Regions from separate parts of the Halomonas sp. DP5N14-9 genome, predicted to be linked through region 2. Evidence: predicted binding sites of a transcription regulator. Region 2 holds the regulator's gene; each other region holds the start of a gene.
The links. Region 2 encodes sigma-54, which starts transcription at its own class of promoters, with help from an activator protein. Its sites were predicted from a motif close to TGGCACNNNNNTTGCTNT; they were not measured.
Positions count from the first base shown of each region.

Region 1: hmpA (NO-inducible flavohemoprotein) is a predicted target of sigma-54. The motif match lies at 3,883-3,900, and genes of this name have one in related genera.
Region 3: glnA (glutamate--ammonia ligase) is a predicted target of sigma-54. The motif match lies at 4,733-4,750, and genes of this name have one in related genera.

Region 1 is NZ_JAHVHR010000009.1:199,756-207,211, reverse strand. Features, by position in the region: gene KUW00_RS07595 (SirB2 family protein) at 250-639, opposite strand; gene KUW00_RS07590 (NnrS family protein) at 646-1,830, opposite strand; gene norR (nitric oxide reductase transcriptional regulator NorR) at 2,017-3,606, opposite strand; gene hmpA (NO-inducible flavohemoprotein) at 4,096-5,280, shown strand; gene KUW00_RS07575 (tripartite tricarboxylate transporter permease) at 5,485-6,999, opposite strand; gene KUW00_RS07570 (tripartite tricarboxylate transporter TctB family protein) at 7,003-7,456, opposite strand, start outside.
Region 2 is NZ_JAHVHR010000024.1:147,081-154,536, reverse strand. Features, by position in the region: gene KUW00_RS13660 (KdsC family phosphatase) at 1-285, shown strand, start outside; gene lptC (LPS export ABC transporter periplasmic protein LptC) at 282-857, shown strand; gene lptA (lipopolysaccharide transport periplasmic protein LptA) at 870-1,400, shown strand; gene lptB (LPS export ABC transporter ATP-binding protein) at 1,400-2,125, shown strand; gene KUW00_RS13640 (RNA polymerase factor sigma-54) at 2,407-3,819, shown strand; gene hpf (ribosome hibernation-promoting factor, HPF/YfiA family) at 3,979-4,287, shown strand; gene ptsN (PTS IIA-like nitrogen regulatory protein PtsN) at 4,293-4,778, shown strand; gene rapZ (RNase adapter RapZ) at 4,832-5,713, shown strand; gene KUW00_RS13620 (HPr family phosphocarrier protein) at 5,716-5,985, shown strand; gene KUW00_RS13615 (hypothetical protein) at 6,037-6,561, shown strand; gene bioA (adenosylmethionine--8-amino-7-oxononanoate transaminase) at 6,741-7,456, shown strand, end outside.
Region 3 is NZ_JAHVHR010000009.1:277,967-285,422, forward strand. Features, by position in the region: gene KUW00_RS07950 (sodium-dependent transporter) at 1-1,056, opposite strand, end outside; gene KUW00_RS07955 (hypothetical protein) at 1,227-1,532, opposite strand; gene typA (translational GTPase TypA) at 1,894-3,720, opposite strand; gene KUW00_RS07965 (glycosyltransferase family 2 protein) at 3,887-4,417, opposite strand; gene glnA (glutamate--ammonia ligase) at 4,932-6,338, shown strand; gene KUW00_RS07975 (DUF4124 domain-containing protein) at 6,568-7,143, shown strand; gene glnL (nitrogen regulation protein NR(II)) at 7,443-7,456, shown strand, end outside.

The sequences.
Region 1 (7,456 bases), on a different contig from region 2:
GAGTCAGACCTCCCTGGCCCCGTTGACCATTGTATTGAGGAGCGCTCTTCTATACCTGAGTTAAACACTCGGAATATGACATGCATCACCAAAATTCTTGATTGATTCGCCCCATCAACCACTTAAACAGTCGCCTGAACTATCGGCGATAAACGATGAAATTGATGAGACAAGATGACGACAATGTCGCCGCTATCAGGAGAAAAAATCAACGCCATTGAGGTAAATCAATGCATTGCAATAAAGAGGCTATACCAGCCAGGACAGGACGCTGTGTCGGTGCGCGGCGCCAAGCATATAGACGAAGATCAGCAGCGCCAGACAGGCCGACAGCGCCCGCGTTCGGACGCTGGCAGCTCGTCGAAGCGCCAGACTGCCGAAGCCGACATAGGCCAGCAGGGCGGTCAGCTTGGCCGCAAGCCATGGCGTCTGGTGAGGCCACTGGGTGGTGAGCACCATCAGCGACAGCCCCGCCGCCAGCAGCAGGGTATCGAGCAGATGGGGCAGCACGCGCACCCAGGAGCGTTCGAGCCAGGGCGACTCGGTCACCGACCACAGGGCGCGCAGGGCGAAGAGGGCACCGCTGACCAGCGCCAGCGACACATGCAGGGACTTGAGGGTGAGGTAGAGCGGTAACATCTGAGCCTAGCCGTCCTGACCGTCGACACGCGAACTGCCGAGAATCGGCACGTAGTGGGCCAGAAAGATGGCGTAGCCGAGACACCACAGGAGGATGCTCAGGCTGTAGACCCAGTGGGTGACCGAGGGCCACAGCGCCAGCACCAGCGAGCGCGACAGTCCCGCCGCCACCAGCAGGCCCAGAGCCACGCCGATGCCCGGCAGACAGCGCATGGGGCGGCCGGTATGGCCCAGCGACACCCGCGACATCATCGACAGCATCATGGTGCCCATGGCACCCACGGTGATGGCGTGGACACCCAGCTCTGCCCGGCCGACGCCCCACAGCCCCAGGGCCCACAGCAAAAGCCCCAGCGGCACGAAGGCGTAGCTCAGGTGAAGGCTCCACAGCAGGGGTTCACGTCCGGTGGCACGGCCTTGCCAGCGTATCAGGCGCAGCGGGTGGGCCAGCGCCGCCGCCAGCAGCGCCAGCGCCAGTACGCTGTCGGGCAGATCGGCCCCCAGGGTGCGTGTAAGCTGCAGCACCACCGCCAGCGCCAGGCTGCCGAGCGCCAGCCCCTCTAGCCAGGGCAGCGCCGGGCGGCGCTTCAGGCCCAGCCGGTTGGCGGTGAACATCGGGATCACCCGACCGCCCAGCACCCCCATGATCAGCGTCACCAGCAGCACCGCCAGGTAGGACGACTGGCGCACCAGCTCAGGGTCACCCTGGAGCACGCCCAGGTGGCTGCCCAGGTTGGCACCGGCGAGGATCGCCAGCACCGGCACGAAGATCAGGTTGCGCCAGCGCTTCGCCCGGATCACCATCACCGCCATCACGGCGCAGACGATCAGCAGAAAGCCGACGTCCAGCGCCATCACCAGCGCCTGTGGCAAGACGGGAAAGGCCAGCCCCAGCCTGGCCGCCAGCCACAGTGCGACGAGCCCCAGCAGCGGGGCGCCATGGAGCCCCCTGAGGCCGGTCCAGGTCTGCACCGCGGTCAGCAAGAACCCCGAAACCACCGCCCCCACCACACCGAACAGCATCTCGTGCTGGTGCCACCACAGCATGCCCGCCCGGGGCGACAGCACGAAGATGCCGTGCCAGAAAGCGAGCCACACCAGCAGGGCCACCACGCTGAAGGCCGCCGCCAGCAGGAAGAAGGGACGAAAGGCGAGGCGCGCAAGAGGCAGACGAGCGGCGACGGATGACATGGCGAGTACCTGAGTAATTCACTTGGTCTTGTGAAGTCTGGCCCGCTTTGGACAACATCACCATGATGCACATCAAAGGCACTGCCGATGCCGCAAACCTGACTCACGCTGGCAAGCCCTGCATCCCCCAACCCAGCCCCAACCCCGCGACAGCCTCGCACGCCCTTGGCGATGACCAGGCCAGAATCAGGCCTTTAGCCCCAGCCGCCGCGCCAGGCGATGCAGATTGCCGGGGTCCAGCCCCAGCCGGCGAGCCGCCCCTGCCCAGTTGCCTGCAGTGTCCAGGGCCTGCCGGATGCGCTCGCGCTGAAAGGCCTCGGTAGCCTCCCGCAGCGAGGGCTCTCGATCCAGCGCCTCGCCCGCTGGCCGATCGGCCGGCGACACGGCGCTTCGAGACGTGTCGCCTTGCGCTGCGGGCGCGCCAGTGATCCGGGCTGTCGCCGGCGCCAGCCCCAGGTGTTCGACCTCGATGCGTACGCTACGGCGGCGAGCATCGGGTGTCCCCAGCACGTCCACCGAGGCCAATGCCAGCAGCGAGGCTCGTGCCAGCAGCGACTCCAGCTCACGTACGTTGCCGGGCCAGTGCCAGGCCGCCAGCGACACCCGCGCGGCCTCGCTCAGGCGCAGGTTGCCGACGCCGAGACGCACCCGGTTCTGCTCCAGGAAGTGTCCGACCAGCAGCGCCAGGTCCTCGGGACGCTGGCGCAGCGGGGGTACCTCCAGCGGAAAGGCGCTGAGCCGGTGATAGAGATCCTCGCGAAAGCGCCCCTGGGCGACCTCCAGGGCAAGATCCCGGTTGGTCACCGCGACCACCCGAACGTCGACATGCTGGAGCCGATCGCTGCCCAGCGGCTGGACCTCGCCTTCCTGCAGTACCCGCAGCAGCTTTGGCTGCAGCTCCAGCGGCAGCTCCCCCACCTCGTCCAGCACCAGGGTGCCGCCGTCGGCCATCTGGAAGTGCCCGCGATGGTCGCTGGTTGCCCCGGAGAACGCGCCGCGCCGATGGCCGAACAGGGCGCTCTCGATCAACGAGGCCGGCAGCGCGGCGCAGTTCACCACCACCAGGGGCCCATCGGCACGTCGCGAGCCGTGATGGAGGGCATGGGCGATGCGCTCCTTGCCGACGCCGGTCTCGCCCAGCACCAGCACGCTCATGTCGGTGGCGGCGACCAGTTCCACCGAGGCCATCAGCTTGCGCATGGCGCCACTGCGCCAGCCGGTCAGCCGACGTGGCAACTGGCCGTGGTCATCGCGCTGCAGGGCGAGCTGCAGGCGGGCGCCGTCCAGGCGCCGGGACAGCCGCAGGCAGGTGCCCAGCAACTCGGCCGCCGCCAGCAGGCCCTGGTCATCCAGCTCGGCCAGCGCCCCCGGGGTCAGGGCGTCCAGGGTGACCATGCCGATCAGCTCATCACCGTCGCGCAACGCCACCCCCAGGCAGTCATGGACAGGGCTAAGACCGTCATCCAGCAGCCCGTCGTAGGGATCAGGAAGGGGCGAGTCCGCGGCAAAGCGGCAGACCCCCGGCGCCTCGGCGATGGCGGCGAGGCGAGGATGCTCGCTCAAGGCGAAGGTCCTGCCGGCCACGCCCTCGGGCAGGCCGATGGTGGCCACCGGCCTGAGGCCGGAGCCCTGCGCCACCAGCAGCGCGCTGGCATCCGCCGCGGTGGGGGCCACCAGTGATTCGAGCACGCCCTGCCAGGCCTCGGCGAGCTCGGGGCCCTGCTCATCGCCCAGGCGCTGAAGCAGGGCACGCAGGCGTCGTAGAAAGCTGACCACCTAGAATGTCCTTTTGACTATCAACAGTGTCAAAACGATAGCACTTGTAGTGTCAGATCGACATGCAACCTCGATCTCGTTCACAAGAGGTACCACTGGCCTGGGCGAATACCGGGACAGAATCGGGTCGGGAACGTGGCCGGGAACCGGGCCAGAAAAAAGGAGCCGGGTAGCGTGACCAGCGCTCTCGACAAGCGCCCTGTGGATCCACACTGCCCGCTCGTTACCCGCTCTGGATCACCCGCACTGTGGCAAGTTGGCGCACCTCAAGCGAAGCGGCATATCGCTTGCTCCATACAGGGTACAGAAAGGCGACGAGCGATACGCCCCGACCCCGTGGAAGCACCGAAGGTGTCGAGGCATATCAACCGATGCTCTGTTCACAAGCTGTAGAGAAAAAGTAGGCCCAAACGAGCCAGGCCTCCGACGCGGTGAGGGTTTTTTGCCACAGTGGGAGCGCGCTGCGCCATATCCCTGACAGGAGACGCCATGACCACCGCTGCCCAAGACGCCATCATCGATGCCACCGCCCCTCTGGTCGCCGAACATCTGGACGCCATCACCGCCCGTTTCTATCCGCTGATGTTCGAGCGCTACCCGGAGGTCAAGGCAGTGTTCAACCAGGCCCACCAGGCCGACGGTGGCCAGCCGAAGGCGCTGGCGCGAGGGGTGCTGGCCTATGTCGGCCTGCGCCGCCAGCCCCAGGAGGTCATCGACTCGATGCAGACGGTGATCAGCAAGCACGTCTCGCTGGGCATCCAGCCCGAGCAGTACCCCATCGTCGGCGAATGCCTGATGGCCGCCATCGGAGAGGTGCTGGGCGAGGTGGTGACGCCGGAGATCGCCGACGCCTGGACGGCCCTGTACAACGACCTGGCCGCGCTGCTGATCGCCGCCGAAGCCGAGCGCTACCAGGCCTTCGCCGAGCGCCCCGGCGGCTGGCGTGGACTGCGCGAGTTTCGTGTCGCCCAGATCCAGCGCGAGTGCGAGGTGATTCGCTCCTTCACCCTGGAGCCGGTCGACGGCCAGCCGGTGGCCGACGCTGAGCCCGGCCAGTACATCGGCTTGCGTCTGGCGGTGGACGAGGCAATCGTGCATCGCCACTACAGCCTGTCCGGCAGCCCCAACGGCCGTAGCTATCGCATCTCGGTGAAACAGGAGCCGGGCGGTCTGGTCAGCAACTTCCTGCATCAGCAGATGCGCGTCGGCGACACCCTGGAACTGCTGCCCCCCGCCGGTGAGCTGACCTTGGACGATGGCGACGCGCCGGTGATGCTGATCAGCGGCGGTGTCGGCCAGACACCGATGCTGCCGCTGGCGCGCCAGGCCCTGGCCCAGGGACGCCGGGTCTGCTACGTCCACGCTGCCCGGAACATCGACCACCACGCCTTCCGTGGCGAGGTCGAGGCCCTTGCCCGAGACTATCCGCAACTGCTGACCCGGGTCTGCGCCTACGAGGAAGGCGACGGCGGCGACATCAAGGGCCGCCTCGAGCGTGAGCTGCTGGCCCGCCTGCTGCCCGGCGGCGACGCTCAGTGCTACTTCGTCGGCCCGCCGCCCTTCATGAGCGCCATCGACAGCCATCTGGCAGAACTGGGTATCCCCGAGCAGCGCCGTCACTACGAGCACTTCGGCCCCTCGCGTCCGCTCGACCATAGCAAGAGCGTCGCCTGAGCCGCAGCTGGCTATCTTATTCGACGTGTCTGCGCTGCGCCGCCGTCATGAAAACTTCGGTCCCTCGCGTCCGCTCAGCAACACCAGTAGAGTCGCCTGACAAGCACGTCTGACCGTCGCGTTCCACTCAGCCCACCACGACAAGGCCGCGCCCGAGGGCGCGGCCTTGTCGTGTCTTGCGGCGGTCGCTCACTGGCCAGGACATCAGGCGTGCTGTCGCGCCTCGGGCTTTCTCACCACCATGAAGTAGTAGAACACCCCGGTCAGCGCCAGGAAGAACAGGCTGTCGGGACTGGTGAGGAAGATCAGCGGGTTGCCGTCGGACAGCGACAGCGAGCGTCGGCAGTATTCCTCCAGGCTCGGGCCGAGCACGAAGCCGAGCAGCAGGCAGGCCACCGGATAGCCCTGACGCCGCAGCAGGAAGGCGAGGACCCCGAACACCAGCGCCAGTCCCATCTGGAAGATCGAGTAGGTGGCCACGTAGCAGCCGACCAGCGCGATCACCGCGATGCTGGCGTAGAGCACATCGCGGCGGATCGAGACGATGCGCACGAACCAGGGCCCCAGCACGTAGAGCGTCAGCGGCACCATCACCAGGGCCGCCACCAGCAGCGCCATGAACATCGGTGCCACCAGCGCAAGCTGGCTGTCGAGGAACTGTGGCCCGGGCTGCAGGCCGTTGATCACCAGCACGCCCAGCACGATGGCGGTGGTGGGATCGCCGGGAATACCGAAGGACAGCATCGGCACGAAGGCGCCGCTGCACATGGCGTTGTTGGCGCCCTCCGCCGCCGCGATGCCTTCCACCGAACCCTTGCCGTACTTCTCCGGGTGGCGTGAGCTGCGCATGGACTCGGCGTAGGCGACAAAGGCCGCCATGGAGCCTCCGGCGCCTGGCAGCACGCCGACGCTGTAGCCGATGATGGCGGTCTTGACGTAGCGATAGACGCCGATTTCACGCACCTCGTGCCAGGGTGGAATAAAGTCCCGGCGGCGAATGACGCTGGCCTTGATGGCGTCGACCTCGACGGTGCGCGAGGCGCGGTTCTGCGACTGCACCAGCAGCTCACTGACGGCGAAGGCGCCGATGACCAGCGGCATGATGTCGATGCCCTGCATCAGCACGCCGGTGCCGAAGGTGAAGCGGGTGACCGGCTGCATCACGTCGATACCGACGGTGGCCACCATCACCCCCAGGGTGGTGGCGACCAGGCCCTTGGAGATGGCCCCACGCTGGGAGATGACGATCACGATCAGGGCGAAGGCGATCAGCGAGAACTTGCCCGGCGTGCGAATCAGCAGCGCCGCCTCGGTGGCCAGCGGCGCCATCACCATCAGCATGATGGCACCCAGGGCACCGCCGATCATCGACGCCAGGGCGGCGTGGCCCAGCGCCTTGGCGCCCTCGCCCCGCTGCTGCATGGGGTAGCCCTCGATGGCGGTCATCATCGAGGCCGGGGCACCGGGAATATTGATGGTGGTGGCGGTGATGCTGCCACTGCACATGCCGGCCATGAAGATGGCGGCGCAGGCGACCAGCGCCGCGGTGATGTCGAGGCTGTAGGTCAACGGCAACAGCAGGGCGATGGCCAGCATCGAGGTGAGCCCCGGCACGGCGCCAAAGAAGGTGCCGATCAGGTAGCCGCCGATCAGGTAGGGCAGGATGTCGGGCTGCATCAGCACGGCAAGGCCCTTGGAGAGTTCGATCAGATAGTCCATGGGTCAGATCCAGGGCGTCGGCAGGCGAACCTGGAACACCAGCTCGAAGAGCCCGTATCCCAGCAGAGTGATCACGCCGGCCACCAGCGCCTTGAACGCCAGCGCCTGCGGCGAGGGCCGCCCGGTGGCGAAGGCCAGCGTCATGCTGAAGGCGTAGAGGAAGGTGGCGATGAAGTAGCCAAGGTGGGCAAACAGGGCGATATAGACGGCGGTGAGCAGGGTGACCGCCACCGGCCCCCGCCACGCCGCCACCTTTGCATCGCCACGGTTGTCGCCGCCCTCGTCGCTTTCCCCGGCGCCGGCCTCATCACCTGCCTCGCCACTGGCCGCCTCGCGTCGATCGGCGAGGATCACGCCACCCAGCGCCAGCAGCATGACCACGGCGAGCGCTACCGGGAAGAAGGAGGCGGTCAGGGCCCCGTTCTTGATGGGCGGGGCTATCTTGAACGCCTCGAGC
Region 2 (7,456 bases):
CGCAAGCTGCCCGCCCTTGAATCGCTGTGCGATTCGCTGGGCCTGACCCTCGACCAGGTCGCCTACTGCGGCGATGACCTGCCGGATCTGCCCTGCATCCATCGCAGTGCGGTCGGCATCACCGTGCCAGGCGCCCCCTGCTACCTTCGTCAGCACGCCGACTGGGTCACCCAGGTTGCCGGCGGACATGGCGCGGTGCGCGAGATCACCGACACCCTGCTGATGGCCCAGGGCCGCCTCGACGATATCATCGACAGCTACCTGAGCAACGGACCGCTGACATGAAACTGAGCGCACTGCGTCCAGGCTTTCGCTTCTGGCTGGTCATCCTGCTGCTGGTACTCGGTGGCGGCCTGACGTTGCTCGACCCCCGCGAGAGCAACGTCCCCGACCTGGTACCCAATGACAAGGCCGGCGAGCCCGACTACTACCTGGTGGATGCCCGCCTGACCCGCTTCGATGCCCAGGGCACCCCCCATCAGCGCATCGATACGCCACGCCTTGTGCACACACCGCTCGACGACGTCACCCGGGTGGACCAGCCGGACCTTGCGCTGATCGACGACAGCGGCCGAGAGTGGATCGCCGACGCCGACAACGGTGAACTGGGTCCGGACGGCAACCCCCTGACCCTGTCGGGCGACGCCCATCTCGAGGCCCCCGCGGAGCGTTGGCAGCTTGATACAGAGGTATTGGTCTACGACAGCGACAGTGGCCATGTCTGGAGCGAAACGCCAGCCGTCCTACGCCAACCCCCTCAACAGATGCAAGGGGAGCGCTTCGACGCCTGGATCCATGACAATACCGCTCGCCTGACCGACAATGTCACCGGTCATCATCCGCCAGAGCCTCAATAAGGAGCCCCTTCCATGATGCGTCCAAGTCCCGCCCTCCTGCTTGCCCTGGCCCTTGGCCTGGCCGCCGGCGCCACCGGCAGCAGTGTCCTGGCGCTGGAAAGTGATCGCAGCGCACCGATTCAGGTGGAGGCCGACCAGCTGGATCTCGATGATCGCGCCGGTACCGCGGTCTATACCGGCGACGTGCGCATTGTGCAAGGCAGCATGATCCTCACCGGCGAACGCGTCGAGATCCAGCGCAACGACCAGGGACAACTGTCACTGGCGACCGCGACCGGCTCACGTGCCTACCTCGAGCAGAAGCCATCCCCGGAAGAACCGGTGGTCAAGGGCTGGGGCCGCAAGGTGATCTACCACGTGGCCGAACGCCGCATGGAGCTGATCGACCAGGCTGAGCTGCACAAGGCCAATGACACCTTCGACGGTGCCTATCTGGAGTACTTCCTCGATCGCCGCGTGGTCCAGGCCCGCTCCAGCGCCCAGGGCGTCCAGGGCGAGCAGCGCATTCGCATGACCCTCGAGCCGGAAAGCCAAGGAAACTGATGAAGACTCTCCACGCTCGCCATCTGGCCAAGAGCTACAAGAAGCGTCGCGTCGTCCAGGACATCAGCCTGTCGATCGAGCAGGGCAGCATCGTCGGTCTGCTGGGCCCCAACGGGGCCGGCAAGACCACCTCCTTCTACATGATCGTCGGCCTGGTCAGAGCCGACGCCGGCAGCATCAGCATCGATGATCGGGACCTGAGCCGCGCGGCCATGCACCAGCGCGCGCTGGCCGGTATCGGCTACCTGCCTCAGGAGGCTTCGATCTTTCGCAAGCTGTCGGTGGCCGACAACATCATGGCGATCCTCGAGACCCGCAAGGACCTCGACCGCGAGGGCCGAGAAGCACGTCTCGAGCAACTCCTCGAGGATTTCCACGTCAGCCATATTCGCGACAACCCCGGCATGAGCCTGTCCGGCGGGGAGCGGCGCCGGGTCGAGATCGCTCGCGCCCTGGCCACCGAGCCGGCCTTTATCCTCCTCGATGAACCCTTCGCCGGGGTCGACCCGATCTCGGTGGGCGAGATCAAGTCCATCATTCGTCAACTCAAGGCCCGCGATATCGGCGTCCTGATCACCGATCACAACGTGCGCGAGACCCTCGATATCTGCGATCGTGCCTACATCGTCGGCGACGGCCAGATCATCGCCGAGGGCAGCGCCGAGTCCATCCTCGCCAACCAGCGCGTCAAGGAGGTCTACCTGGGCGAGAACTTCCGCCTCTAGACCGCAGGGCCGCCCGACAGCCGCAGTCGCAGTCGCAGTCGCATCAAGCGGCCGCAACATTTGCCAGCATCAGCATCCAACCGCCGGCCCCGAAAGGGTCGGCCTCACCTTGCACACAGGGCCTCCCTCGAAAGAAGCACCTCCCCCCTACCAAGTTGTTCCACATCGACCTTTACACTCCCTCCCACAGGTCAAAAAACACCAACTTGGCAAGATGCTTGCATGTCTGATGACTCGTCGTTAGGGTAAAGCCTTTCGACAACACTGGTGGATCCCGACCCATGGCCCTCAAGGCGTCACTGCAGCTGCGCATCGGTACCCAGCTGACCATGACCCCGCAACTGCAACAGGCGATCGGCCTGCTGCAGCTTTCGACCCTGGACCTGCGCCAGGAGGTCCAGCAGGCGCTGGAGGCCAACCCCATGCTCGAACTCGAGGACGAGTTCGGCGAACAGCAGACCAGGGAAGCCGTGGAAGATGACTGGGCGGATCAGATTCCCTCGGAACTCAGTGTGGACAGCGACTGGTCCGACACCTACCAGGACCTGGGCACCACCCCCGCCGGCAGTGGCGAGGCGCCGGATTTCGAGCGCCAGGCAAGCTCCCAGTCACTGCACAGCCACCTGAGCTGGCAACTGGCGATGCTCGACGTCAGCGACCAGGAGCGCCTGATCGCCGAGAGCCTGCTCGACGCGGTCAACGCCGACGGCTATCTCGAGCAGACACTGGATGACATTGCCCAGGGGCTCGAGCAAGACGGTCGTCGCCCCCCTCCCCTCGCCGAGGTGGAGGCGGTGCTGGTTCGGCTGCAACAGTTCGAACCGACCGGAGTGTTCGCCCGCGACCTGCGCGAGTGTTTGATGCTGCAACTGGATAGCCTGCCTCGCGATACCGTCCTGCTGCCCCAGGCCGGACGACTGGTAAGACAGTTTCTCGAGGCGCTGGCCAGCGGCGACCGACGTCTGCTGAAGCGCCGACTAGGACTCGATGACGACCAACTCGACAGCGTCATCGAGCTGATCCGGAGCCTCGACCCACGTCCCGGCAGCCAGTTCGGTGACAGCGATAACGACTACGTCATACCCGACCTGGTGGTGCGCCACACCGAAGAGGGCTGGCGAGTTGAACTCAACCCGGATGCAATGCCCCGACTGCGCATCCAGCCCGACTACGCTGCGCTGATTCGGCGCGCGGACAAGAGCCAGGACAACCAGTTCCTCAAGGACCACCTGCAGGAGGCGCGCTGGCTGATCAAGAGTCTGTCCAGCCGCAACGACACCTTGCTGAAGGTCGGCCGGGAAATCATGGTGCGTCAGATCGACTTCCTCGAGCAGGGAGAAGCGGCCATGAAACCGTTGGTGCTGGCCGATATCGCAGACAAGGTGGAGATGCACGAGTCCACCATCTCCCGCGTGACCACCCAGAAGTTCGTGCACACGCCTCGCGGCGTGTTCGAGTTGAAGTATTTTTTCTCGAGCCAGGTCGGCCAGGATGGCGACGCCCATTCCAGTACCGCCATCCGCGCCATGATCAAATCGTTGATTCAAAAGGAACCTGCCCGCAAACCTCTGTCGGACAGCAAACTGGTGGAATTGCTGGCGGAAGACGGCGTCAATGTCGCCAGACGCACCGTGGCAAAGTACCGGGAAGCCATGAATATTCCGTCTTCCAGCGAGCGCAAGCGACTGCGCTGAGGCCTTGCGCTGCGGCGTCGCTAGCCTAGTTATCGGGAAAGCGCAAGCACTTGAAATTTCGCATGACATCTGCGTCTTTCTGCGTAGCGTCGAGGGGGTTTGCAGGATCGGAAAAAGGGTTACAATCAAGCCACCACCCGAAAGAGCAAGGAGCCTGTCATGCAAGTCAACATCACCGGCCACCACGTCGAATTGACCGATCCCCTGCGTGACTACGTACAAGAGAAGCTCACCCGTGTGGAGCGCCACTACGACAACATCACCAACGTCCAGGTGACCCTCTCGGTGGAAAAGGAACGCCAGCTGGCCGCCTGCACCCTTCACGCCGCCGGTGCCGACCTGCATGCCGAAGCGCAGGACGGCGACATGTATGCTGCTATCGACGCCCTTGCCGACAAGCTGGACCGCCAGCTGGTCAAGCACAAGGAAAAATCCCAAGCCCGCGCCCAAGGCGCCGGAATTCGCTGACTCTCATGACATTGGAAGCCATTCTCCCTCCCGAGCGCACATTGTTCGATGTCCCGGGAGGCAGCAAGAAGAGGGTGCTGGAGTTTTTCAGCACCTTCATTGCGCAGAACACCCCGAGCCTGGACAGCCAGGAGGTCTTCAGTCGGCTGATCGGACGTGAGCGCCTGGGCAGTACCGGCATAGGCAATGGCGTCGCCATTCCCCATGCCCGCAACCCCCACTGCAAGGCGCCCATCTCCGGCTTCCTCAAACTCGCGGAACCTGTCGACTTCGATGCCATTGATGGTGAGCCCGTCGATCTGGTGTTCGTGCTGCTGGTACCGGAAGAGGCCGACGACGCCCATCTCGCCCTGCTCGGCCAGGTCGCCGGCGTCATGAACGACGCCGACACACGTCACCGTCTGCGCCACGCCAGCTCCCAGCGCGAGCTTCACGAGCGCCTGCAGGAAGCCATCCGCCAACAGGCGCCAGGGGACGACACTCCCTCCTGATCGCGGCCTTGCCTAGGCCATCAGCAATGGACGCCTGCCCAAGGAGACAGGACATGCAGCTCGTGATCATCAGTGGTCGCTCCGGCTCGGGAAAGTCCGTGGCCCTTCAAGCCCTGGAGGACCTGGGGTTCTACGCCATCGACAACCTTCCCGCGACCTTGCTGGGCGCCCTGGTGGACGAGCTGGAAAACGGTCATTCCCGCCGTATCGCCGTCAGCGTCGACGCCCGCAACCTGCCTGAGGCACTGGAACGCTTCCCCGCCCAGCTGGCGTCCCTCAAGCAGAGTCCGATCGACTGCCAGGTGGTCTACCTGACCAGTGATGCGCGAATTCTGCTCGAGCGTTATTCCCACACGCGGCGCCGTCACCCCCTGACCCGTGATAGCGACATGACCCTGGCGGAAGCCATCGAGTCCGAACAGAAGGCCCTTTCGGGTATTCGAGACCTGGCCGATCTGGTCATCGACAGCTCTCGCCTGTCGGTGCACGAACTGCGTTCGCGCATCGCCGAACAGGTCGCCGACCACCGCAGCGGCCAGTTGAGCCTGACCGTGGAGTCCTTCGGCTTCAAGCGTGGCGTGCCGCCGGATGCAGACATCGTGTTCGATGCCCGCTGTCTGCCCAATCCCTACTGGGAACCATCGCTGCGTGATGCCAATGGCTGCGATCCCAGCGTCATCGACTTCCTCGAACGCTATCAGGACGTCGCCGACATGAAGCGCGACATTCTCGCCTGGGTGCGCACCTGGCTACCGCGCTATCAGCAAAGCCAGCGCAGCTACCTCACCGTGGCGGTGGGCTGCACCGGAGGACAGCATCGTTCGGTCTACCTGGCCGAGGGAATCGCCTCGGCCCTGGCCGACCAGCATCCCCGCGTCCGTCTACGCCACCGCGAACTCGGCCAGCAACGCCGACTGGACAGCGGAGGACTCTAGGCGTGGCCCGACGCACCCTGACCCTGACCAATCGTCGCGGCCTGCATGCACGCGCCGCGACACGCCTGGTCACCTGCTGCCAACCCTTTGACGCCACCGTCACCGTCCACCATGGCAGCCGCTCGGGTGACGCCGCCAACATCATGTCGCTGCTGATGCTGGCCGCCCCCTGCGGTACGGAGCTGACCCTGGAGGCCGAAGGCAAGGACGCGGACGCGGTGCTGGACGCTCTGGAGGCACTGTTCGACGCACGCTTCGACGAAGACGCCTGACGTCTTCCCTCTCCTTGTTTTGACCGCCACCCCCTGCCTGCCAAGGACGCCATGCAACTGATCCAGACCGGCAAGTACACCGAGGTCCACTACGATCCGGACCAGGACGCCTTCATCAAGACCTTCACGCCCAAGACCAGCGATCGCTGGCGCTACCGCCTGGGCATCCGGCGCTACCCCGGCCACAATTTTCGCTATGTCGCCGGCCGACTGGAGCGACTGGGTATCGCCACACCGAAAATCCTGTCGGCAGAGCGCTATCGCCTGGTCACCGCCAACGTGCACGGCATCGCGCTCAAACAGCTAGTCCTCGACTCGCCGGAACTGCAGAACCGCTACCTGGACATTCTCGAAACCTTGTACCGTGACCGTATCCACTGTCGTGGCCTGCACACCGAGAACTTCCTGGTCGTCGACGGAGAGGTGATCGCCATCGATCTGGATGCCTACAAGGCGCCGCGGGTCTTCACCTATCCGCGCCGAGAGTTCATCGACTGCCTGAGTCGCTCGCTGAAAAACGACGAGGCATTCCTGTTCGAGCGCTTTCTCGAACGTGTCGACGCCCAGCATCCCTGAGCCCAGCATCCCTAAGCCCAGCATCACTAAGGAAGAACCGCTCCTCCTTGTGCCCTCGCCTGCCCCGCTCTACCCCGGTTTTCCGGGTGGGAGCGCTGGCGTTGGCGACGGTAGCAGCAGCAGTGGTAAACTTTTAACTCGTCACTCAGTTTACCACCAAGCGTCCTTCAGGAGCCGACATGACCTCTCCGGTGTGGCATCCCTACGCCCATCTCAAGACCCAGGCCCCTGCCCCCCGGGTAGTCGGCGGCCAGGGCACCCGCTTTACCCTGGACAGCGGCGAATCATTGCTCGACGCGACCTGCTCCTGGTGGTGCATGATCCACGGCTACGGACATCCACGGCTGGTCAAGGCGATTCAGGAGCAGGCTGCCACGCTGTGTCACGTGATGCTTGGAGGACTGACCCACGATCCCGCCGACCAGCTCGCGCGGGAACTGGTTCGCGTCACGCCAGAGGGCCTCAACCACGTGTTCTTCTCCGACAGCGGCTCGGTGGGCATGGAGGTGGCGATGAAGATGGCGGTGCAGTACCACCATCTGCGCGGCCGCCCCAACAAGCACCGCATGCTGTCGCTGATGAAGGCCTACCACGGTGATACCGCCGGCTGCATGGCAGTGTGTGACCCCGAAGAGGGCATGCATTCGCTGTTTTCCGGCTTTCTTCCTCAGCACCATTTCGCCCCGGCGCCGACGGCCCCCTATGCGGCCACGCCGGAGCAGGTCGCCGCCGACCTCGACGCCTTGCGTGGGGTGCTGGAAGCCCACCACCACGAGATCGCCGCGCTGCTGATGGAACCCCTGCTGCAGGCCGCCGGAGGTCTCAACATGACCTCACCGGACTATCTGAAGGGTGCTCGCGCCTTGTGCGACGAGTTCGACGTGCTGTTAGTGTT
Region 3 (7,456 bases), on a different contig from region 2:
CAGCACCGACACCAGGGCTACCGCCAGTACGCGACTGAGGTCGAAGCGCTCGACCAGATAGGCCGCGACCGGCTCGATCAGCGAGATCGCCGAGCTGATCGCGGCCCCCAGTACCAGTACGAAGAAGATGGCGCCGACCAGCGAGCCGGAAGGCATCACCGAGAATGCCAGCGGCAGTGACACGAACATCAGTCCCGGCCCTTCGTCGGCGGCAAGTCCCGCACCGAACACCAGGGCGAAGATCGCCAGCCCCGCGATTACCGCCACCAGTGTGTCGATCAGGGCGATGGCGAAGGCGGTCAGGGTCAGCGAGGTCTCGCTGGGCATGTAGGCGCCATAGGCCATGATCGCGCCCATCCCCAGACTCAGCGTGAAGAACGACTGCCCCATCGCCTCGAGCCAGCCTTCCAGGCTCAACTCGGACAGCGAGAAGGCCAGCATGAAGCGACTGGCTGCCGCCATGTCGCCGCTGGTCGCGGCGTAGAACAGCACCACCAGCAGAATGACCAGCAGGGTCGGCATCAGGATGCGCAGGGCGCTCTCCAGCCCACGATGGACACCCCGGGCGACGATGTAGGCGCAGATGGCGAGAAACAGCGTGTGGTAGAGCGTCAGCTTCAGCGGCGAGGCGATCAGGTTGGCAAAGTTGTCGGCCAGCATGGCGGCGTCGGCGTCGCGCAGTGACCCGGTCAGCATCTCGCCAAGATAGTGCAGCGCCCAGCCGCTGATCACCGAGTAGAAGCTCAGGATCAGCAGCGCGGACAGGCCACCGAGCCAGCCGATGGTCTCCCAGGCGCGGGAGGTGCGATGACAACGGGTGAGAAAGCGCATGCCCATGATCGGGCAGCGCCGGCTGTTGCGCCCAAGCATGATCTCGGCGATCAGGATCGGGATGCCGACGGCAAAGACGCACAGCACGTAGACCAGCAGAAAGGCGCCACCACCGTGCTCGCCGGCCAGGTAGGGAAAGCGCCAGAGGTTACCCAGGCCCACCGCCGAGCCGACGGCGGCCAGCAGGAAGGTGCCTTTGTGGGTCCAGATGTTATCGCTGCTCATGGGGCTTCCGTCGACATGTCGGCGTCGCGACGCGGTAATGGCTGACCGGGCCGAGGCCCGGTCTGACATGTCAACTTTGCGATACAACCATGGCGCCTGACTAGGGGCGATGCGTTTAGCAGGCGTTGGCGGGACGGGTTTCCGTCACTGGCGGGTTCTGGAACTCGTCGTCAGCTGCTGGTATGGGGAGCCAGGGCGCGGTGATCGTCGCCAAGACGCACGGTATCGCCGATCGACAGGTCGCCGATATTCTTGGTGCGCTCGCCTGTGCGCACGGAGATCAGGGCGACCACGTCGCCGATGCTGGCGGTGTCGTCGTCGACCCTGGCTTCCACCCTGACCCTGACCGAATAGCCATGGTAGCGGCCGGCGATGATACTGCCGACGTGGGCGGTGGGGTATTCGTCGGGCTTGTCGGCGAAGTAGCGCTGAACGCTGTCAGCGCTGGGATCATCCCATTCGACGTGCTTGTGCATTCGCGTATCTCCTTGTTCGCGAAGGATGACGGTGCCCCATTAGCATAGACCGCAACTAGGGCGGTCGCCGTCTTCACCCCTAACGGTTATCAGTCTGCATCAATTGTGGCAGCGCTCGGCCCGGAAAGTTCCACTGAAGTCGCGCTATGGCCGCGACCGGGCCTCGCAAAGCAGACGACGATGCCCGACGGCCACAAACGGCGATGCCCGCCATGAAGAGCCGGGCATCGATATTGTCGATACCGCAAAACGACGACGCCCGCCATTGAGAGTCGGGCATCGATATTGTCTATATGAGCATTGCCGCAAACAACGATGCCCGCCGGAAGGCGGGCATCGATGAAGCGAGAAAACGCAGCGCTTACTTCTTGGTGGCGCGCTTGCGCTCGTTCTCGGTCAGGAACTTCTTGCGCAGACGGATATGGTTCGGGGTGATCTCGACCAGCTCGTCGTCATCGAGGAACTCGATGGCCTGTTCCAGGGTGAAGCGTACCGGCGGGGTCAGCACGATGTTCTCGTCGTTGCCGGAGGCGCGCATGTTGTCGAGCTTCTTGCCCTTGGTGGGGTTGACCACCATGTCGTTGGCGCGGTTGTTGATGCCGACCAGCATGCCTTCGTAGACCTCGGTGCCGTGGTCGATGATCAGCTTGCCGCGCTCCTGCAGGGCGTACAGGGCGTAGGCCAGGGCCTTGCCCGGAACCATCGACACCAGCACGCCGTTGCGACGCTCGATGGAGGCGTCGGGCTTGAGCGGGCCGTAGTGGTCGAAGCGGCTGGTCAGGATGCCGGTACCAGAGGTCAGGGTCAGGAACTGACCACGGAAGCCGATCAGGCCGCGCGCCGGGATGATGAAGTCCAGGCGGACCCGGCCCTTGCCGTCCGGGTTCATGTTCTTGAGCTCGCCCTTGCGGTAGCCGAGCTCTTCCATGATGGCGCCCTGGTGCTGCTCTTCGCAGTCGATGATGACTTCTTCGTAGGGCTCCTGCTTCTCGCCGTCGATCTCACGGATGATGACCTCGGGACGACCCACGGCCAGCTCGAAGCCTTCACGACGCATGCTCTCGATCAGCACCGACAGGTGCAGCTCGCCGCGGCCGGAGACGATGAACTTCTCCGGGGACTCGCCCTGCTCGACACGCAGCGCCACGTTGTGGATCAGCTCCTGGTCGAGACGATCGCGAATGTTGCGGCTGGTGACGAACTTGCCGTCCTTGCCGGCAAACGGTGAGTCGTTGACCTGGAAGGTCATGGACACGGTGGGCTCGTCGACGGTCAGTGCCGGCAGCGCCTCGACGGCGGCCGGATCACAGATGGTGTCGGAGATCGCCAGGTCGTCGATGCCGGTGATGCAGACGATGTCCCCGGCGGTGGCCTGCTCGGTCTGTACCCGCTCGAGACCCAGGTGGGTCATGACCTGGCCGACCTTGCCCTTGCGGGTCTGGCCTTCCTTGTTGATGACCACCACCTGCTGGTTGGGCGAGATGGCGCCGCGGGTGATGCGGCCTAGGCCAATGACACCGACGTAGCTGGAGTAGTCGAGTGCCGAGATCTGCATCTGCAGCGGTCCGTCGAGTTCCACCTTGGGCGGCTCGACGATGTCGACGATGGACTGGAACATCGGCGTCATGTCGTCGGACAGTTGGTCAGGCTCGGGACCGGCGATGCCGTTGAGGGCGGAGCAGTAGATGATCGGAAAGTCGAGCTGCTCGTCGCTGGCGCCGAGGTTGTCGAACAGATCGAAGATCTGGTCGATGACCCAGTCCGGGCGTGCGCCGGGGCGATCGATCTTGTTGACCACCACGATCGGCTTGAGGCCCTGATCGAAGGCCTTCTGGGTGACGAAGCGGGTCTGCGGCATGGGGCCGTCGACGGCGTCGACCAGCAGCAGTACCGAGTCCACCATCGACATCACGCGCTCGACCTCGCCGCCGAAGTCGGCGTGTCCAGGGGTGTCGACGATGTTGATGTGGTAGTCCTGTCCCTCGGGGGAATTCCAGCGGATCGCCGTGTTCTTCGCCAGGATGGTGATACCGCGTTCCTTCTCCTGGTCATTGGAGTCCATGATGCGCTCCTGACCCTCGGCCTTGCGGTCCAGAGTGCCAGACTGACTCAACAGCTTGTCGACCAGGGTGGTTTTGCCGTGGTCGACGTGAGCGATGATGGCGATGTTGCGAAGATTCTCGATCACGACGGGATCCTGCTGGAAAAAGTGGGGCAGCATTATAGGGCCTGGGCGATGACAACGACCAGCCTTGTTGGCGCCAATCTCGGCATCGATCCTCAAGATGCTGAACTATCAAGCACCTGCGAGGCGAAAAAAGTAGGCGAAATCGACAGAAAGGACGATCTGACGCTCAGGCGCGCTGCACGACCATCTTGGCGCGACAGGCCTTGAGGCGAGTGGCGAGGTCCTCTACCGCGCTCAAGTCCAGCGACGGGTCGAAGCCTCCCAGCCGATCGAACCAGGTACGTTCGACGCCCAGGGCCCGGGTCGGAGTACGTCGCAGCAGGCTGAGCAGCGATAGCGGACAGGGGCGAGCAGGACGCACCACCGGGCGCGAATCATCGCAGGCGGCTGCCATCATTCGCTCGACCCAGTGGGTGTCCAGAGGGCCGAGGCAGAAGCCGAGCATGCGTCCATTGCTGTGGGAGGCGGCCAGGTTGAGGCGCCGCCCCATGGGCGCGGGCCGGCTGCGCACCTGGCGATAGCCGACGACGGCGTGTTCGCCCGGTTCGCCCAGTAGTGGTGGCGCCATATCGCCATCGTCGATGACGAGGATCTCGCCTCTTCCCTGGAAGAGGGCGACCTGCTGGCGTGCTTCCGCGAGCCGGCGAGGCAGTTCCTTGCCGGTAAGTCGGGCATCAATGATCAAGCTGATTTTCACGACGACACTCCGAGGAGGGTGACGCCGGCCGGCAGGGGAGGCGGTCGGAGTCGAACGTAATAAAGTGTATCTTTGCGTTGCGAAAGGTTCCAGCGCCCACTGACACCTCGCGATCGGCCCGGCAGAGTTTATAGATCCTGTCACAAAGGTCCAAAGTGGTGCGTCGCAGTCTTTATTGCACTTTTGTGGTGCATTGGTCGGCAGGTCCTGAAGGTGGTGGGCCTTTGTGCCCTAAGCTGGCGCAAAGGGCCTGTTTGGATAAAAAAGATTTGAAACAATGGGTTGGGATTTTTCTGGTCGATGCTGGTGCAATGCTGGCACGCAATCTGCATTGTGGTTGGCAGTGTCATCGTGTCGCGCACGTTGCCATGGGCAGTGTCCCGGGAGCGTGCTACAAAGGATCCCGGTACCCCTTTTGTTCCCTGGATCATCCCCCGTTTCAAACCGGTGACATGGGATTGGCGCCGTTGCGCAACGCTCGAGTCACGAGACAAGTTCCACTCTGGAGGACCACATGTCAGACAAGACCCTCGCCCTGATCAACGAACATGATGTGAAGTGGGTTGACCTGCGCTTCACCGATACCCGCGGTAAAGAGCAGCACGTCACCATTCCGGCCGCCGAGGTCGACGAAGAGTTCTTCGAGAATGGCCAGATGTTCGATGGTTCCTCCATCAACGGCTGGAAGGGCATCAACGAGTCCGACATGATCCTGCGTCCGGAGGACGGCACCGGCTTCCTCGACCCCTTCACTGAAGACGCGACCCTGATCCTGCGTTGCGACATCATCGAGCCGGCCACCATGCAGGGCTACGAGCGTGATCCGCGCTCCATCGCCAAGCGCGCCGAGGCCTACCTGCAGTCCTCTGGCCTGGGCGACACCGCCTTCTTCGGCCCCGAGCCCGAGTTCTTCATCTTCGACGAGGTGCACTGGAAGGCCGATATCGAAGGCGCCATGTACAAGATCAGCTCCGAAGAGGGTGCCTGGTCCACCGACCGCGCCGTCGAAGGTGGCAACCTCGGTCACCGTCCGCGGGTCAAGGGCGGCTACTTCCCGGTTCCGCCGGTGGACAGCTTCCATGACATGCGCGGTGCCATGTGCAACACCCTCGAGGCCATCGGCCAGAAGGTCGAGGTGCACCACCACGAGGTGTCCAACGCCGGCCAGAACGAGATCGGTGTTGCCTTCAACACCCTGGTCAAGAAGGCCGACGAAGTTCAGGAAATGAAGTACGTGATCCACAATGTGGCTCACGCCTACGGCAAGACCGCCACCTTCATGCCCAAGCCGCTGGTCGGCGACAACGGCAGCGGCATGCACGTCCACCAGTCTTTCTGGAAGGACGGCCAGAACCAGTTTGCCGGTGACGAGTACGCCGGTCTGTCTGAAATGGCGCTTTACTACATCGGCGGTATCATCAAGCACGCCCGCGCCCTGAACGCCTTCACCAACGCTTCTACCAACTCCTACAAGCGTCTGGTGCCGGGCTTCGAAGCGCCGGTCATGCTGGCCTACAGCGCCCGTAACCGTTCTGCTTCCATCCGTATCCCGTACACCGCAAGCCCGAAGGGCAAGCGTGTCGAGGCGCGTTTCCCCGACCCGACCGCCAACCCCTACCTGTGCTTCGCGGCGATGCTGATGGCCGGTATCGACGGCATCAAGAACAAGATCCACCCCGGCGACGCCATGGACAAGAACCTCTATGACCTGCCGCCGGAAGAAGGCAAGGCCATCCCGACCGTGGCCGAGAGCCTCGACCAGGCGCTGGCAGCCCTCGACGAGGACCGCAGCTTCCTGACCGAAGGTGGCGTCTTCACCGACGACATGATCGACGCTTACATCGAGCTCAAGAACGAGGACGTCGAGCGTCTGCGCATGGCGACCCACCCGATCGAGTTCGACATGTACTACAGCTGCTGATCGGCATAGCGCCTCGTGCGTTCCGTCGGCCCCGCGATGATCGCGGGGCCGATTTTTTTGCGCGGGCCTTGCGCCTGGGCAAGGGATCCCCTTGGCGCGGGTCGTGGCTGCCGTCATCCTCGTCAGGGGAAGGTCGGCGAGGGCAATCACGATGATGCAGCGGTGGACGCGCAGGGCAGGCCGGGAGAGGGGCGAGAGCGCTCCCTCGTCGCCGAGTCGACCGTCACTGATGGCCATTGCCTTGCTGGCAGCGTCCGGGCTGGCGTTGCCGGTGGCAGAAACCGTGCCGGCGAGCACCATCTATCGCAGTATCGGTGCCGACGGCGTCGTGCGCTACAGCGATACCCCCTCGGCCGGCGCCCGCGCGCTGGCACCGCCGCCGTTGTCCAGCGCCCCTGCGCTGGATGTGGCGGCGCCCTCCAGGCCGACGGCGCCTTCAGTACCAGGCCCGGATAGCGACGCCGATATCTTCCAGCCCCACGATGTCCTGGCCATCGCCTCCCCGGCGGATGGCAGCGTGTTGCCAACGGGGTCCGGGGGAAGATTGAAGGTGCTGGCCGCGATCAGCCCGCCTACGGCGACGGGGGATCGCCTCGGCCTGGAGGTCGACGGTGTGCTCGCCACCAGCGTCACCGGCATCGGCCCACTGTGGCTCACCAATCTGGAGCGTGGCGAGCATCGCCTGGGCCTGGTGGTGCTGGCCCCGTCGGGAGAGGTGCGTCAACGCAGTGCCGATATCGTCATCCACGTACAGCGCGCCAGCCGCCTGCTTCCCGCCAACCCCATTCGTCCTGCGCCGCCTTGACCCGCGATCTGCGGGCCTTGTGCGGACAGTGATCCAGGCGAGACTCCCCTGCACCAGGTTGGTGCACTAAAATGGTGCGTAGGTGCGCCGACGGTGACCCGCCTCCTCGACAAAAGCACCGTCCTGGCGCCTGCGCGGCGGGAGTGCGCTACTGGTACCAAGGCTGGCCCGCTTCTTGCTTTGAATGTTGTTGTCTGACGCCTGCTCGAGGCCGAGACCTGGACCGCCACCATGGCATGCCGGCTTGGCGCCGTGGCGGCCTCTATCGAGCGGGCGCTTTGCCCCATCAGGATGGACCCATGACGCCTGGCAT